2 regions of the Paenibacillus sp. GCM10027626 genome follow, and region 2 is predicted to be linked to the other one. Evidence: a T-box and tRNA genes for the amino acid it is inferred to sense, from the RefSeq annotation. Region 2 holds a T-box; the other holds one or more tRNA genes.

Region 1 (7,551 bases), on a different contig from region 2:
GCTGAGGCCGCGGCGCTGCTCCGCGAATGGGCACGGGACATCCCGCCGTTTGTGCATCATTTCAATGCGGCGCTTGGACTGTTCGCCCACCTGATCGGGGAACTGGTTCTCTATATGCAGGAGCTGGAATTGGCCCCTTACGAGGTATTCGGTGAAGACCCCTACAAGCGGTTGTACGAGACAGCGACGATGAACGAAGCGGCGGAGTGGCTGGCGGATTCAATTTTCCCTGCAATTGGTGAACGTCTGGAGATGGCAAGTACCAGCAAGCAGCAGCGTCTGATTGGTGAAATCATCCGGTTTATCCACGGCCATTTCGATACCGATTTGTCGCTGCAGCAATTCGCCGACCAGTTCCGCATCTCCCCTTCCCAGCTCAGCCGGATGTTCAAGGACGAGACGGGTATGAACTTCATCGACTACCTTATCCGCTTTCGGATGGACAAGGCCAAGGAGTGGCTGGCGCATACCGGAATGCCGATCAAAGAAATCGCCGAAAAATTAAGCTACACCTCCGTTCAGAACTTTACGCGGGTATTCAAACAATACGAGCAGCTTCCGCCGGGCGAGTATCGCAAGCGATTTCGCGGCGAATGAAAGTCCGCTGCTCACTGCCAATATTTCTACTGACGTCGCTGCTTCGGAGCTTCCTCCTGAAGCCGGCGTTTTTTGCGCATTTTTCAAGCCGGCCGCGGCGCTTCGGGCGCTCGGGACGCGGCTTTTTTCTTTGTTTGCGGATCTTTATCTTTTCTTCCCTCCCTTTGCGAAAATGGAAAATTGCCGTGTCGCGCCGCGTCCCCCGATAATCAGATCAACTACTTCATCGCAACGATCCGGAATTTCACATCGTCCAGTTCGTTGCGGCTTTAATTAAGGAGGAAAGCGCTTGAATGCATTAACCCCTCATCCGAACCTCCCTTCCGCCGCCAGCAAGGCTCCGGGCGTTAGCCGCCTTGGCCGTTTGCGCGCCCGGCTGTGGAAGGATCGGTACCTGCTGCTGCTGGGCTTGCCGGGTATCGCTTATTTTCTCATTTATCGTTACGTTCCGATGGCGGGTCTGTACATGGCCTTCATCGAATTCAGCCCGTTCCAGGGCATTGCGGACAGCCCATGGGTCGGCCTGGAACATTTTTCCCGCATCTTTGAGGATAAGGAAATCGTGCAGGTGCTGTGGAACACCTTGGCGATCTCATTCTTGCAGATCGTCTTCGCATTCCCGATTCCAATCGTGCTGGCGCTGATGCTGAACGAGCTGCGCAATCAAATTTTCAAGCGCATCGTCCAGTCGGTCATCTATCTCCCCCACTTCCTGTCATGGGTTGTGGTCATCGGCATCACTACGATCTTTCTGAAAGGCAACGGCGTCATCAACGACCTGCTTGTGCAATGGTTCGGCCTCGCGCAGCCTGTCCCGTTCCTGACTGATCCGGACTATTTCAAGCCGCTCGTCGTCCTGCAGGTCATCTGGAAGGAAGCCGGGTGGGGGACGATTCTCTTTCTCGCCGCGCTGGCGGGCGTCAATCCGCAGCTTTACGAAGCGGCAACGATGGACGGCGCCGGACGGTTTCGCCAAATGTGGCATATTACGCTGCCGGCGATCCGCAATACGATCGTCATCCTGCTCATTTTGCGACTAGGCCACGTGATGGATGCCGGTTACGAACAAATTTTCCTCCTGCTCAACCCGTTCAATATGGAGGTCGGCAACATTCTCGACACGTATGTGTTCTTCAAAGGCATCGGGCAGTCGGATTACAGCTTCGCGACGGCCGTCGGCCTGTTCAAGGGCGCCGTAGGGCTCGCGCTCGTGCTCTCGGCCAATTACATCGCCAAAAAACTCGGCGACGACGGCGTATTTTAACCCGTCCGCTTTGGAAAGGATGATTCACTTGCATCATCGAACCCTAGGAGACCGGTTCATCAATATCGCCAACATTTTGCTGCTTAGCCTGATCGCTCTGGTCATGCTGGTGCCGTTCTGGTACGTGCTGGCCGTATCCTTCGCATCATATAAAGAATTTCTGCAAAATGAAATTATCTGGTTTCCGAAACAATGGGTGCTGAGCGCCTATGAATTTATTTTCGCCTCAAGTTCATTTGTACGCTCGATCGGCGTCACGGTGTTCGTCACCGTTGTGGGCACGATCGTCAACCTGGCCTTCACCTCTACCTTCGCGTATACGCTCGCCCGCCCGGTCATCGGGCAGCGGATTATGGTGATGCTGGTGCTGTTTACACTGCTGTTCAGCGCCGGGATGATCCCGACCTACCTCGTCGTCAAGGAGACCGGTTTGATCAACTCGATCTGGGCGCTTATTCTGCCGATCGCCATCAATCCGTTCAATCTGATCGTCATGCGGCAGTTTTTCATGAGCATTCCCGCTGAGCTGCATGAAGCGGCCGTGATCGACGGCGCCAATGATTTGAAGGTGTTCTGGAACATTATGCTGCCGCTGTCGAAGCCGTCGCTGGCCGCTTTCGCCCTTTTTTATGCGGTGATGCACTGGAACAACTATTTTACGGGCATTTTGTACTTGAACGAGCCGGAGAAATGGCCGATCCAGGTTATACTCCGCCAGATGGTGGTCGTCGGCGAGGCGCAGACGGCGCTCGGCAGCGGCCAAATTCTTCTGGAGCACGCTCCGCCCGCGGAGACGATTCAGATGGCGGCGATCATCGTGGCGACCGCGCCGATTCTGATCGTCTACCCGTTTCTGCAAAAGCATTTTGCCAAGGGGGTGATGCTCGGATCCGTCAAAGGCTGATACCGGTTCATCCGGCCGGAACGGGCTTTCTTGCGCAAGGAAAACTTTCGAAGTATGATCCAATCATGGGAGGGGCTTGTCAATGAACAAACGAGGAAAGACTTGGATTGCAGCAGCGCTCATCGGAGGAATTGCGCTGATGTCCGCCTGCGGCGACAGCACGAAGACCGAGAACCCGAATACTGGAGGCGCTGCCGGCGAAACGCCGGAAAGTCCGCAGCAGCAACAGGAGAAGCATACGATCACGATGATCGACTTCCGTTACGGAGCGATTCCTCCAACAGATGGCAAAGGACTCAAGATGATAAACGAGAAATTCGGCGTCGATTTCAAACCGCAGTACGTCGTTCGCTCCGATTACGACCAAAAGTTGAGTGCCGTCGTCGCTTCGGGTGAAATTCCCGATATCATCCTCATGGAGGCGCCGGATTCAAATTTCTATAAGTGGGCGAAGCAGGGAGCCTTTCTGCCGCTGAACGATCTGCTGGACAATTATCCAACAATGAAGCAAATTCCGGACAACATCCGCAAAGCAGTTACGGTAAACGGCAACATCTACGCGGTTCAGAGATATTTGACCGAGAACTACCAGCTCACCCCGGTAATTCGCAAGGATTGGCTGGACAAACTTGGACTTGCCATGCCGACCAACTACGAAGAGTTGAAGCAAGTCGCGATCGCCTTTACCAAAAACGATCCTGACGGCAACGGCAAAAACGATACGTACGGAATCGCCATGTCGCAAAATATAAACCCGAGCTTCGGGATGGGCGCATATTGGGATTTTGAGGCCTGGTACCATAAAAACGACGAAGGTCAGCTCATTCCAGGCATCATTTCCGAAGCGCGGAAGCAGCATATCGGCTGGCTGGCGGACTTGTACAAGGAAGGCGCGATTACGAAGGATTTCGCCCTGCTGAACTGGGCGCAGACGAATAAGGAATTTTATTCCGGAAAAGCGGGCATCTTTATCGGAACGCCTCGCGGCATGAACCCGACCTATATGCAAGGGCTGGTTGAGGTGAACCCGAATGCGGAGATCGTCCCGATTCCTCCATTCGCGGCACCGGACGGCTCGCAAGGCTTTGTCTCCTCCCCCGGCTTCTACGGCATCGTAATGCTGAACGCGAAGCTGGCGAAGGAGCCGGACAAAGTAAAAAAAATTATGGAAATGCTCGATTATGGCCGGACATTCGTGCCGCTTGAGGAGCGAACGGCCAGCAACGCCGATTTCGACTGGCTGAACGGCAAAGAAGGCGAAGGCTACAAGATCGAGGATGGCAGCGTCCGCCGCGAGGTCGAGGAGAAAGGTCTTGCGCCGATCAACTACTTGCCGGACAAAACGATGTGGGCTCCGAACGATGCAGCCAACGGCTACTCGCAGGAATACACCGTACCGCTGCTGCGTGAGCTGGCAGCCAGCCTTGAAAAAATGCACGGGGAAACAAAGCATCTGATCAATCCGATCAATTCGGTATTCTCGGAGACCCGTGCGGTGAAGGACAGCGAGTTGTCCAAATACCTGTATACCGAACAGACAAAAATGATCTTCGGCGAAAAGCCGCTTTCCGACTGGGATGCAATGGTGAAGGAATGGTCCGATAAAGGCGGCGCCCAAATCATCAAGGAAGTGAACGAGGCGCTCCAGGCGAACGGTTACTCTGGCCCGGAATGGAAGTAATTTCTATGCCTCTTGTCAATTCCGATTGACAGACCTAATTAGGGCAAGCCCGGTACTTGCGATAAAACCGTAAGTGCCGGGCTTTTTTGCTGATTTCATGGCATGATTAAGAATGCTTAAAAAAGAATTGACAAGCTATTTGTGCTATGGTAATATTTATCTTGTCGCAAAAATGGGGCCATAGCTCAGCTGGGAGAGCGCATCGCTGGCAGCGATGAGGTCAGGGGTTCGATCCCCCTTGGCTCCACCATAATTATTCAACGGGCAGCCTTGTCGGGCTGTTTTTTTGCAACAAAGATGGTAATGGTAAATGGTATTTGTAATTACGTTAAGTTTGTACGATAAAACGTACAAGTGCCCCTGGTTTTGATGTGTGTTGGAGCCATTTTGTACGATTTATCACACAAAAGGCGATCGGATTGCGACGAAATCATGGATTTTGTACGAAGAATCGTTTGAATAGGCTTGAATTGACCGGTACCAGTTGAGTTTTATACGATATTTCACTCAAAGTGACGAAGCACGCCCCGATGATCTGCACTACGCAGGGTTAATCGGGGCGTTTTTTATTCTAATCCAGGAGGCGAAGAGAGAGTGAGCTTCGAAATCGAACATGCAAAGTGGATGAAATGGCATTTGAGCAGGCGTCGTGGAGAGCGAAAGGACGCACTGATGCGGGGACACGGTTATGGGAATCAAATGTTTGTCGAGAAGATTTGGTGGTCGCTCATGGGACATTTTGTCGGGCTGCATCCGGAGTACGAGGTGAATGATTGGCGGGGGCGATCTTATTTTTTGGACTTTATGTGGAATGTGGGAGGAAACCGCTTTGCGTTCGAAATCATGGATTACGGTTCGCACGGCAAAGACCGCTCGAAGTATCGATTGGATCTGAACCGCGGGTTGTTTCTCCAGTCCCAACAATATCAAGTTATAGCGATCTCATTCGACGAGATGAAAGAAAACCCTTCATTCATTGAAGCTATACTTCGGAATATGTTGGCTCCATATCTGGCTTCAGCTACAAAGCAAAACGCGATGGTTTCGCGTACGTTTTGCAAAATTGAACGACAGCTCATGCGTTTCGCCATCCGTCACAATCGAATCATTCGTCCCCCCGAGGCGGCAAGGGAGCTGGAGCTTCATAAACAAACTATTATTAAATATTGCCGCATGCTTGTTCAGAAAGATAGGCTTCGACCGGTACCAGCCGGCGCAACAGGAAAGATCTATCGTTACGAATACTTGGGATCGATCCAAAGCCCCGATTTGTTATAGGTATTTCGGCATCAACGGTCTGATCGATCATGGGTGCTATTACTCTTAGAGACGACGAAGAGGTGCATGCGCTAGAGCCAAAGCCGGACGAGCATGATGTTTCTATTGCTAAGGTTGTCCTCGTCGAGTGTGCTTCTGCTGTAGGGTTAAATGAAGGATTCAGCCCCCCCCCTTGGCTCCATCAATACACAAAAACGAAACAGGCTGCGGCAGCAAATAAAGAAAACAGCCGTCCGGCGGACAAGGTTGACAATGGTCAAACAACGACATCACACGTCTGCACACGAAAATGGAAGTAGAGGTCGCGTATCGAGCCTAGGTTAGCTAGCTGTATCCCTCTATTCTCCGCCAACATTTAACACAAACGGCAGAAATGCCGTTTTTTTGTTTTAACAAATTCTTTTGCAGTTCAAACATATTGTATCCAATCCGGGTATCTGGCCAGGACGGCCCGTATTTGAACGCGGTTCGTCTGCGCGCATGGTGTGAAGCGGATGAGTACAGCGTTTAACTCTACTTTAGCGATCTGTATCATTGAACATTCGATATACAAAATATTGACAGTAAGATTAAAAAGATATAAACTACCAAATGAAAGTTAATTTCATAATAAATAAACTTCAATGATCTTTTAAAATCCCGCCCAGTAGAGAGCAAAAACGCCAGGACGAGTCTTGAAACAAAGGAATTGTGTCTTAATCAATTGCGGAAAGGAAGTGATCGTGTTGGAGTACCAAAATACGTTAGCTATTCTTATGAACAAAGTAAATAAATCTTATGGCTCGAAACGCGGGGTTACAGATTTAAATCTAACCGTAAAAAAAGGTGAAATTGTCGGATTTATTGGGCCTAATGGTGCAGGGAAGTCGACCACGATCCGGTTGCTTATGCAGATGATCAGCCCTACGTCCGGGGATATCTCGATTCTTGGCGAACGAATAAAGAAGGATCATCCAATGATACGCAGCCGAATCGGTTATCTGCCTTCCGAGATTAGACTTTACCCGGATTTAACTGGAAAACAGATGCTGGAGCTTGCAGCAGGCATTCATGGGGTTGATTTGAAAAAAACAAGGATTCCCGAATTTGCGCAGAGACTGCAATGGGAGATGAACCCTCGGATCCGAACCTACTCATTAGGAAATCGCAAGAAACTAGGCATACTGCTAGCACTTCTCCATAAGCCTGAATTGCTTATCCTGGATGAACCTACCTCCGGGCTTGATCCCCTCGCTCAGCAAAGCTTCTTTGAAATCGTTCAGGAATTAAATGAGACAAACGGTACAACGGTATTCTTGTCCACTCACATATTAACCGAAGTGGATAAGGTCTGCCACAGGGTCGTGTTTATACGAGACGGGAAAATCATTCAAGATTCTTCTGTTCCCGAACTAACCAAAGGAGGGGCTCATCTTTACGAGGTGACCTTTAAAGAATCAGGTGATCTAAGGCAAACGTATGGACTGCTAAATATAGATCCCCATTCAAAATATAGAGATGGGGCTTGTAGCGGAAGGGTTGAGGATGGTTGCCTAAATAAATTGCTTTCCATTCTTGCCGATAAGCCCATTAAAGATTTGAGCCTCAGAAAATTGTCTCTTGAGGAGAGATTTATGGAAAATTACAGTCGAAACAAAGAAAAGAAAGTTGAGGAGCCCAATGATGAGCAAGTTGTTTGAGTTAGAGTGGCGTCAAAATAAACGGAGTTTTTGGATCGCTCTTTGTGTTATTGCAGCGCTTCAAGCAATCCCAGCCGCCGCATCTAAGGCTTATTTAGATAGCCAAATCTCCAGCGGAACAGATCATACGGGTTCCACCGCACTTTCA
Region 2 (7,551 bases):
TGCTGTTGTAGCTAAATTCGATTGTAGTGAGCTTTCCGTACGGATCATTCAAGTGAACTGCCAGAACTCAAATGCCCATATGGAAAATAAAAAAGATTGATGTCACAAATGTCGCAGATGAAACGTTATACATAGTAAATACAAGTTTGGAGGGTCAAAATTGCTGGAACAGGAAACAATTCATGCTTTTATTAGCGGAGATGAAGAGGCACTTGAAGAAGTAATCGATACTTATAGCAAACCGCTTCTCCGATATTGCGTTTCCATTTTGTGTGATGCAGAAGAGGCAAAGGATATTGTACAAGATACCTTTATCAAAGCATACGAAAAAAGAAGACATTTTCAGTTAGGAACATCGATGAATTCTTGGTTGTATCGCATTGCATATACAACGGCCCTTGATGCGATGAGAAGACGGAGACGCAGATTTAAACTCTTGAAAGCGAGTGCAAAGATAAGCGCTACTCAAGAAAGTTACATTTCTGAGCCTCTCTACAGTATATTATTGTCTTTATCAGTGGCAGACAGAGCATTGCTTTACGGCAGGGTTTTGGATGCAAGATCATACAAAGAACTGTCACAGATATTAAACGTATCCGAATCAACACTTAGGAAACGATTCGAACGGCTGAGAAGCAACCTCGCAAAGAAGGTAGAACATAGGATATGTTATACGACAGAGGAGTGTGTGCAATGAATATGGAAATCATCCGAAAACAATTGGAAGAAATTAACCCCCCAGAAATAAATATTAGGCAAAATGTATTACATCAGATTCGAACTCGCAGGCAAAATCGTAAACGGCACATGAAGATCTCGGCGGTAGTCGCTTTACTAGTTGTAATCATTGGTACTGTACAATTTCATGAGATTGCAGCTATGGCTGAAAATGTATACAGGAACATTCAAATATCACTAAATAACGAAATCTTGGTTATCGATGACAATCTGGAAATGGTACCGGTTGAGGTGAAAGGTCTCACATGGATCGGCAGTCAGCCGAACAGAGTTGGATCGAAGCATTATACCGATATCAATGCCGCAGAAGACGAACTAAGGATAAAGCTATTACAAAACACAATGAGTTATGAATCTGCTATTCAGAGACAGGTTCCTTTCTTATACTTCGAAGAACGAAATATCGCACAGCTTTTATTAGGTGATTTGTTCATTGGGGATTTGAAAAACTTCAGTGAAACCATTCTGGATAACGGTGATAGACAACTCTCTTACAGTACAGATCATGACAGTATCTACAAGTCTCCCGTATCGATGAGAGTTTTATTTTTCACTGGAGGAAGCATAAATTATGGAACTGACAACTGGGATATCTATGATTATGAAGAAAAATATATAAGCCCAGTGAATGGTATTACAGCATACCTTTTAACAAACACGTTCCAAGTCGAATCGGGTGAGGAAAGGCTATTGATATATGCAGCAAACAATACCACAGATAAGATTACTGTTTTTGTACATGACAATTTGTTCTACACAATTTCCGGAAACATTCCATCCTCAGAGATGAAAAAAATTATCGATTCTTTTGTAATTGATAAACAGCCATCAGCAGAGGGAATATTGAGATAATTAATTAACTGCGAATCTTGGGATGAGCGAGAAAAACTTTAATTGCGAGTCTTGAAGTACAATCATTAATTAACCTTTGTGTTCAGTTATACTTTTTCACAAAACCCGTATTTTGTACATATGTATATAAATCGATTTAATGCCTAGTAACTACTGAATTTTCATTTAGTGTCATACACCATATAGCTCGATTTTTCGTTCTGTTTTTTTATAAGTTCCCCTTTCTTGCAGTAAAAAAGCAATTCGGATTTAATCCGAATTGCTTTTTCTTTGAATACTGTGCTCCGGTACCGCCAACGGAAAGGCCAAGCGATGTCAAACCCTCGGATTTATCATTCATCCTGGATTCCCAGCAACTCATAACGTTGTTACAAATGGCAATCCTAAAACATCAGCTATTGTTCCGCGTTTTTATTAATTACTCCTTTAATCCTTCTAACTCCAGCAGCAGAAGATTGTTCTTTTTTAATACTGAACTTTCCTAAGTTTGTTGTATCTTCTACATGAGGTCCTCCACATACTTCTCGACTCCAAACTTTCCCTTCGTTATCTTTGATTGTATACACCTTAACGATATCCGGATATTTATCCCAAAAATTCCCTTCAACATTACTTTCTTTCGCTTCAATTTTAGGCATCTCTGAAATATAGGTAACTGCTTTTGATGAAATCGCATCATTCACATACTTTTCCACCTCAGCTATTTGCTCTGGCGTAAGTTTTTCATCATGGTTGAAGTCAAACCGTAATCGTTCTGAAGTAATATTACTTCCTTGTTGATGAACATGATCACCTAAAACTTCCCTTAAACCAGCAAGTAATAAATGAGATACCGTGTGCAGCGCTGTTGTTTCTGTTGAATGTTCAGCTAATCCACCTTTAAATTTACCCGCAGAAGCAGTTCTGCTCTTTTCAGCATGTTTCTTTGCCGCCTCTATATAAGACGCCTTGTCCTCCATGCTATATCCACTTTCAGTTAGAAACTCTTCCGTCAACTCCAAGGGAAACCCATATGTTTCGTAAAAATAAAAGGCATCTGCACCTGTAACTTTACCCTTATTCTTAAGATGTTTTTGTATTTCAAATTCTCCTTGCTGTAAAGTTCTATAGAAAAGATTTTCTTCCTTATTTACTATTTCGATAACTTTCTTTTTATTACCGATCAAATCTTCATAAGCTGTTGCTTCATCTATATAAACTTCAGACAACTCACCCACAAAACTTCCTTGTATACCTATTTTTTTACCTGCACGAATCGCCCTTCTTAATAACCTTCTTGTTATATACCCTGCATCACTATTAGCTGGCTCCGCACCATCATTAATTAGAAAAGTAGCCGCTCTCACATGATCAAGTATGATTCTAAACGACTTTAAATCGTCATTATATTGTTTACCACTTAACTCCATCAATTTTTTCTTGGGATTAAGGAAGAAAGCCGTATTATAAATATCCTTGTCACCATTAAGGGCTGTTGCAACCCTTTCTAATCCGCCTCCATAATCAATATTGGGATTTTGCATTTTTACAAATCCTGTGTCTTCTTTTTTGTAACACATAAATACGTTGTTCCCAATTTCTAAAAACCTCTCGCTTACAGAAGCAGGATGATCCAGTGAATCACCGCCTGGTTCAAGATCATAGAACATTTCACTATCAGGCCCACCCGGTTCACCAACAGGCATATCCAATGGACTTCCGGCTCGACTCCACCAATTTTCTTTTTCATCGTATAAGAATATTTTTCCACCTCTAGATGCCCCATATTGATAGGGATCATCTTCAATGATAGGTTCTATACCAACTGATTTAAATTTTTCTGACCAGATTTGAATGGCTTCCGTATCTTTCTGTATATTCAAATCATCACTTCCTATAAAAGCACTGATATACAGCCTGCCAGGATCAATTCCTAATTCGATAATATGCCAATTCCAAATGGCATCGATTTGCTTTTTCTTATAGTTATTTTCATTTGCTTTAAACTCCCATCGACCTATCATTTCAAAAAATGTCAGATGCGACGTATCTCCTACTTCATCAATATCCACTGTCCTTAAACACTTCTGAATATTAGCAATCTCATTACCTATCGGATGCTTTTCCCCCAATAAATATGGAACCATAGGTTGCATTCCACTTCCTGTAAACAACGTTGAGGGATCATTTTCTGGTAACAAGCTAGAAGAGGGCACTTGGCTAGCCCCTATTCCTTTCATAAAATCAATATATGATTTTCTTAACTCATCTGGTGTCATTTTCACCATGCTCAATACCTCCATTTCAATTATTATTTATTCTCGGAAAATTATTTTGCAAATATTCAAACGAGAAGAAATAAAACAAAAAAGCCCTGAGCTGACATATTTCTTGTCAACTTAGGGCGAACTATTATGTCCGTGTTACCACCTAATTTCAGATTTCTCTGCACTCTATCAATACGGGATATCTCCGATATTGTTTCCTGAATAACGGTGGAACTCCGTTGAAGCCTACTAAGATTCCTCTGTTCGGTTCACAGCTCCGAGACTGCTTCACTATTAGATCAATGAAGATTCGCACCAACCATCTTCTCTCTGTGAGATCCCTAATAGCTACTATTTCTCATCATAGCCTTTTCGTTTTAAGTTAAACCAATGCTATCACACTCAACTTGCTCCGTCAATTTAATTCCACTATTTTTTATAAGGTATAAGTCTGTCGATTCTACCATCAGCTTTGGCAATTCGGTTGCTTCGCATCCTCTGACTTTAGCCAAATTATAATTCTCCCCAACAAACCTGTTGAGCTGTGGGTGCAGAATAGTATGAAGTCACCTCAATGCCCTATTGGTGGAGCAGCGTTTTCACAATGTCGACCGGTATTTTTTTCCGTTTGAACCGCATGGGTCGCAAATGCATGTCTCAACAGATGAGCTTTCAAAACAACTTGATTGCCTTCGGCAGATTGAATTATAATACCATGCAAAAGAAAACGAATGATTGCATTAAGAGATATAACGTTAATGTGTCTCGATTGGTACTGAAAAATATATCTTTTCGGCGGCATTAGATGTTTTCTGCTTTCAACATCATACTCGACCTCTGGAATGGAATCAGACTTATAGGATTCCTTTAGCATTTTTAGAATTTCTGACATAAATTTAAAGACTTCTTCCGGCAAATAATAGTTCTCTGGCTCTTCCCTGCCCTTAGGGAAACCTGAAAATGTAATTTTTTATTGGCGGACTAACACTTTTATCACACAGCAGTCATATCAGACAAGAATATATCAAGCGACCAGTACCACTTCATTTCCGCACAACGATAGAGTTTGAGGGGACCGAATCCAACTCAACTATAGACGTGTCAAATTCGGAGGTCGAAAAGTGCTGGTATACTTCAAGCTGGATCGTCTTGGCGGTCTACTGAGGATGGTTAGCAGCCTTATACAGTAGTGTAAGCGTCAAATAGCCCTCAGTTTGAAACAAACTGAAGGCTAGGTTAGGTCGCGGCTTACAATCAGAAGTACGTCATGTCAATTACAAATTCTATACGCGTGTAAACCTTTATGCCAGCCTTTCTCTCGTGTGACGGCGTGAGGCTATAATAATTCTGCTCACGCTTATGGCTGCTGCTCCAGTTCGGTAATCGGCCGGTCGCAGACGGCGGCCACCATGATCATCGGGGCGTCTCCGTCGCTGTGGCCGACGGAGACTGCGACCCATCGGCGGGCGGATACCGGCCCCCACACCGCAAGATCGCCGTAGCAGTCCTTATCCAACAGCGCCTGGAACAGTGGGGACAAAGGCTCGCCCGCTTGCTTCCGGAACAGCGGCACATGCATGGCCACCTTCCGGTGAGTACCCCATCGGTGGTCCAATTCCCGTACGAGATCCGTCAGATGCTCCTCGGCGGTCTCCACCGCCTTGTTCCACTCGGGCTCGTAGAGCCCCGTGAGGTTATCACTCTCCCAGAGTGGGATGATCAGGAAGCCTTCACCCCTGGTTACGGTCCACTCCCCCGTGTCAGTCTCTCCCTCACTGACCGTCGGACCGGCCGTCGGTATGGGCTGGGTTAGCAGAGCTTCGACATCGGATAGCACCTGTCCGGTCTCGAACGCCTGCCCGGATCGTGCGGTCATAGCCTATCCCTCCTTGAAATCTGTTTGAAAATTGCTCTTTGATTTAATTCTCCATATCATAAGAATTTCCATCCTTCTATTATCCCTAGTATACAGGCCGACACCGGCTCTTACAAGCCCGCAAGATAGGTATACTTAATAGGTGTGCAGGATTTGACGCTTACACAGTAGTGTTCGAGATCGCTACACAATCGGGGACGGGCGAATATTTGAAGGTGTGAAATGGATATATAGCCCTTGCCATCGATGTATGTATTTGTTTAGATAACTGACGCAGGGCAGTGGCAGGCAGCTTCTGATTAGTTACAACTACAGTCAAAGGTCAAAGTTGTATTTCCAAGATTCTTAACCGAATCGTCCATAAGATTTTACTGGCAGTAGGGTCCTTGATCGACCTCCCTAATATCACCCATACCGCTTTTACGGAGATTTATACCATATTCCATATATGCTTTTAGACAACATAGCATGAAGGTCCAGCCAAACGTTTGTCCACGGGATCGCTCAAAACCATCCACTCCCATTCCGAGCCCTTCTTCTACAATGGAAAGCTTAGTGGAATCATTCTCTGCTTCAAATCGCATGGTTACCATGCCTTCTACTCCGCTCCCTGGCCACAAAAAAACGATCTTCTCTTCAGGGATAACTTCAATTACCTGGACTTTTGGTGTCGATTCATACTCATCAAAGCGCCACTGGACGATTCTGTTAGGTTCTAGCCGACCGCTTGCGTAATCCGTAAAATAGTGACAAAGTTTAACAGGATTTACGACGGCTTCAAAGACTTCAGAAATTGGTTTCACTATCCGGAGTACCGCTCGAGCACTATAATCCATTCTGTTCCCTTCCATTCATTATTGCCTTCTGGTGATCTGGTTACTTACTTAACTTGATGTTGTGACTGGGATAGAGTCAGCAGAACGCGAAAAACGTACGTTATTAATTGTGTTCCATCCTGATTCTATCACAAAACGCTAAATTGTGTTGTAGCGGCGACTTGCTTCTGATCATTGACGGGCAGGATAGCGTTACTAACGTTCCTTGTTTTATGTTTCAGGTAAGATGAAACATGTAGTCCTTCAAAAGCGTCAATTTCTATACATTCACAAGAAAGGAGAAGTTTATGAAAAGGCTCGTAGTTCTACTACTAGCAGTTTTCATTCTTCTTACCGTGGGATGCAGTAAGAATGACACGACATCAGTTGGAGAGTCTAGTTCTACCATAGAGAATGTTTCACAGAATCAAGAAAATGCAACAATAGATTATAATCCAGCAAAGGTTCTTCACGAATCTATATTTGATCCGGATTTTTTTGAGGATGACCGCATTTTCACCTTGCATAAAGCCAAGATCACCGATATCCTGATCGCTGATGAAAATTTGGATGTAGATAAAGGTGTCGTAGCCGGTATGCAAATGGACTACCTTATCTATTTCGAATCCCCAGATGATAAAGCTAAACCCTTATACGTAAGCAGGAAAGATATTCGGGTCTTTAAAAGAATGAATAATTCTACTGAACAGTTCAAACAGCTTATTACTCTCGAAGATTGAAAGTTGGTCGAGGGGTTGAAGTTCAATATTTCTTCCCTGTTAACCTCTCTCTTTTTGGCAACTGAATTTATTGTCTACTAAGATATATAAGTTGAACTATTGAATGTTCTGATTAAAACCTAACACAAAGACGGTCGATGATGGTCAAAGGGGTTCTCATTATCTCATCCATGAATTGTTGCACGTTGGTGCGAATCTCTGCGACTGTGTGGTAAAAAACGTTGTTAATGACATCCGATTTGAGCCATTTCCATAACCCTTCGACAATATTGAGTTTCGGGCTG

What was found. The T-box of region 2 lies ahead of ACFQ0N_RS03580 (alanine--tRNA ligase). A T-box ahead of a tRNA ligase gene usually reads a tRNA of that ligase, here a tRNA-Ala.
Region 1: it has a tRNA-Ala gene. The T-box ahead of ACFQ0N_RS03580 (alanine--tRNA ligase) is inferred to sense a tRNA for this amino acid. The anticodon was not compared.

Annotation. Positions count from the first base shown of each region.
Region 1 is NZ_JBHTHC010000004.1:88,823-96,373, forward strand. Features, by position in the region: gene ACFQ0N_RS10215 (helix-turn-helix domain-containing protein) at 1-597, shown strand, start outside; gene ACFQ0N_RS10220 (ABC transporter permease) at 887-1,861, shown strand; gene ACFQ0N_RS10225 (carbohydrate ABC transporter permease) at 1,890-2,765, shown strand; gene ACFQ0N_RS10230 (extracellular solute-binding protein) at 2,848-4,446, shown strand; tRNA gene ACFQ0N_RS10235 (tRNA-Ala) at 4,621-4,696, shown strand; gene ACFQ0N_RS10240 (hypothetical protein) at 5,041-5,724, shown strand; gene ACFQ0N_RS10245 (ABC transporter ATP-binding protein) at 6,450-7,403, shown strand; gene ACFQ0N_RS10250 (ABC transporter permease subunit) at 7,387-7,551, shown strand, end outside.
Region 2 is NZ_JBHTHC010000001.1:744,311-751,861, forward strand. Features, by position in the region: gene ACFQ0N_RS03570 (RNA polymerase sigma factor) at 161-697, shown strand; gene ACFQ0N_RS03575 (hypothetical protein) at 694-1,590, shown strand; gene ACFQ0N_RS03580 (alanine--tRNA ligase) at 1,986-3,857, opposite strand; T-box leader at 3,967-4,210, opposite strand; gene ACFQ0N_RS03585 (hypothetical protein) at 4,408-4,752, opposite strand; gene ACFQ0N_RS03590 (hypothetical protein) at 5,194-5,712, opposite strand; gene ACFQ0N_RS03595 (SRPBCC domain-containing protein) at 6,081-6,563, opposite strand; gene ACFQ0N_RS03600 (hypothetical protein) at 6,836-7,267, shown strand; partial or broken gene ACFQ0N_RS03605 (transposase) at 7,380-7,551, opposite strand, start outside.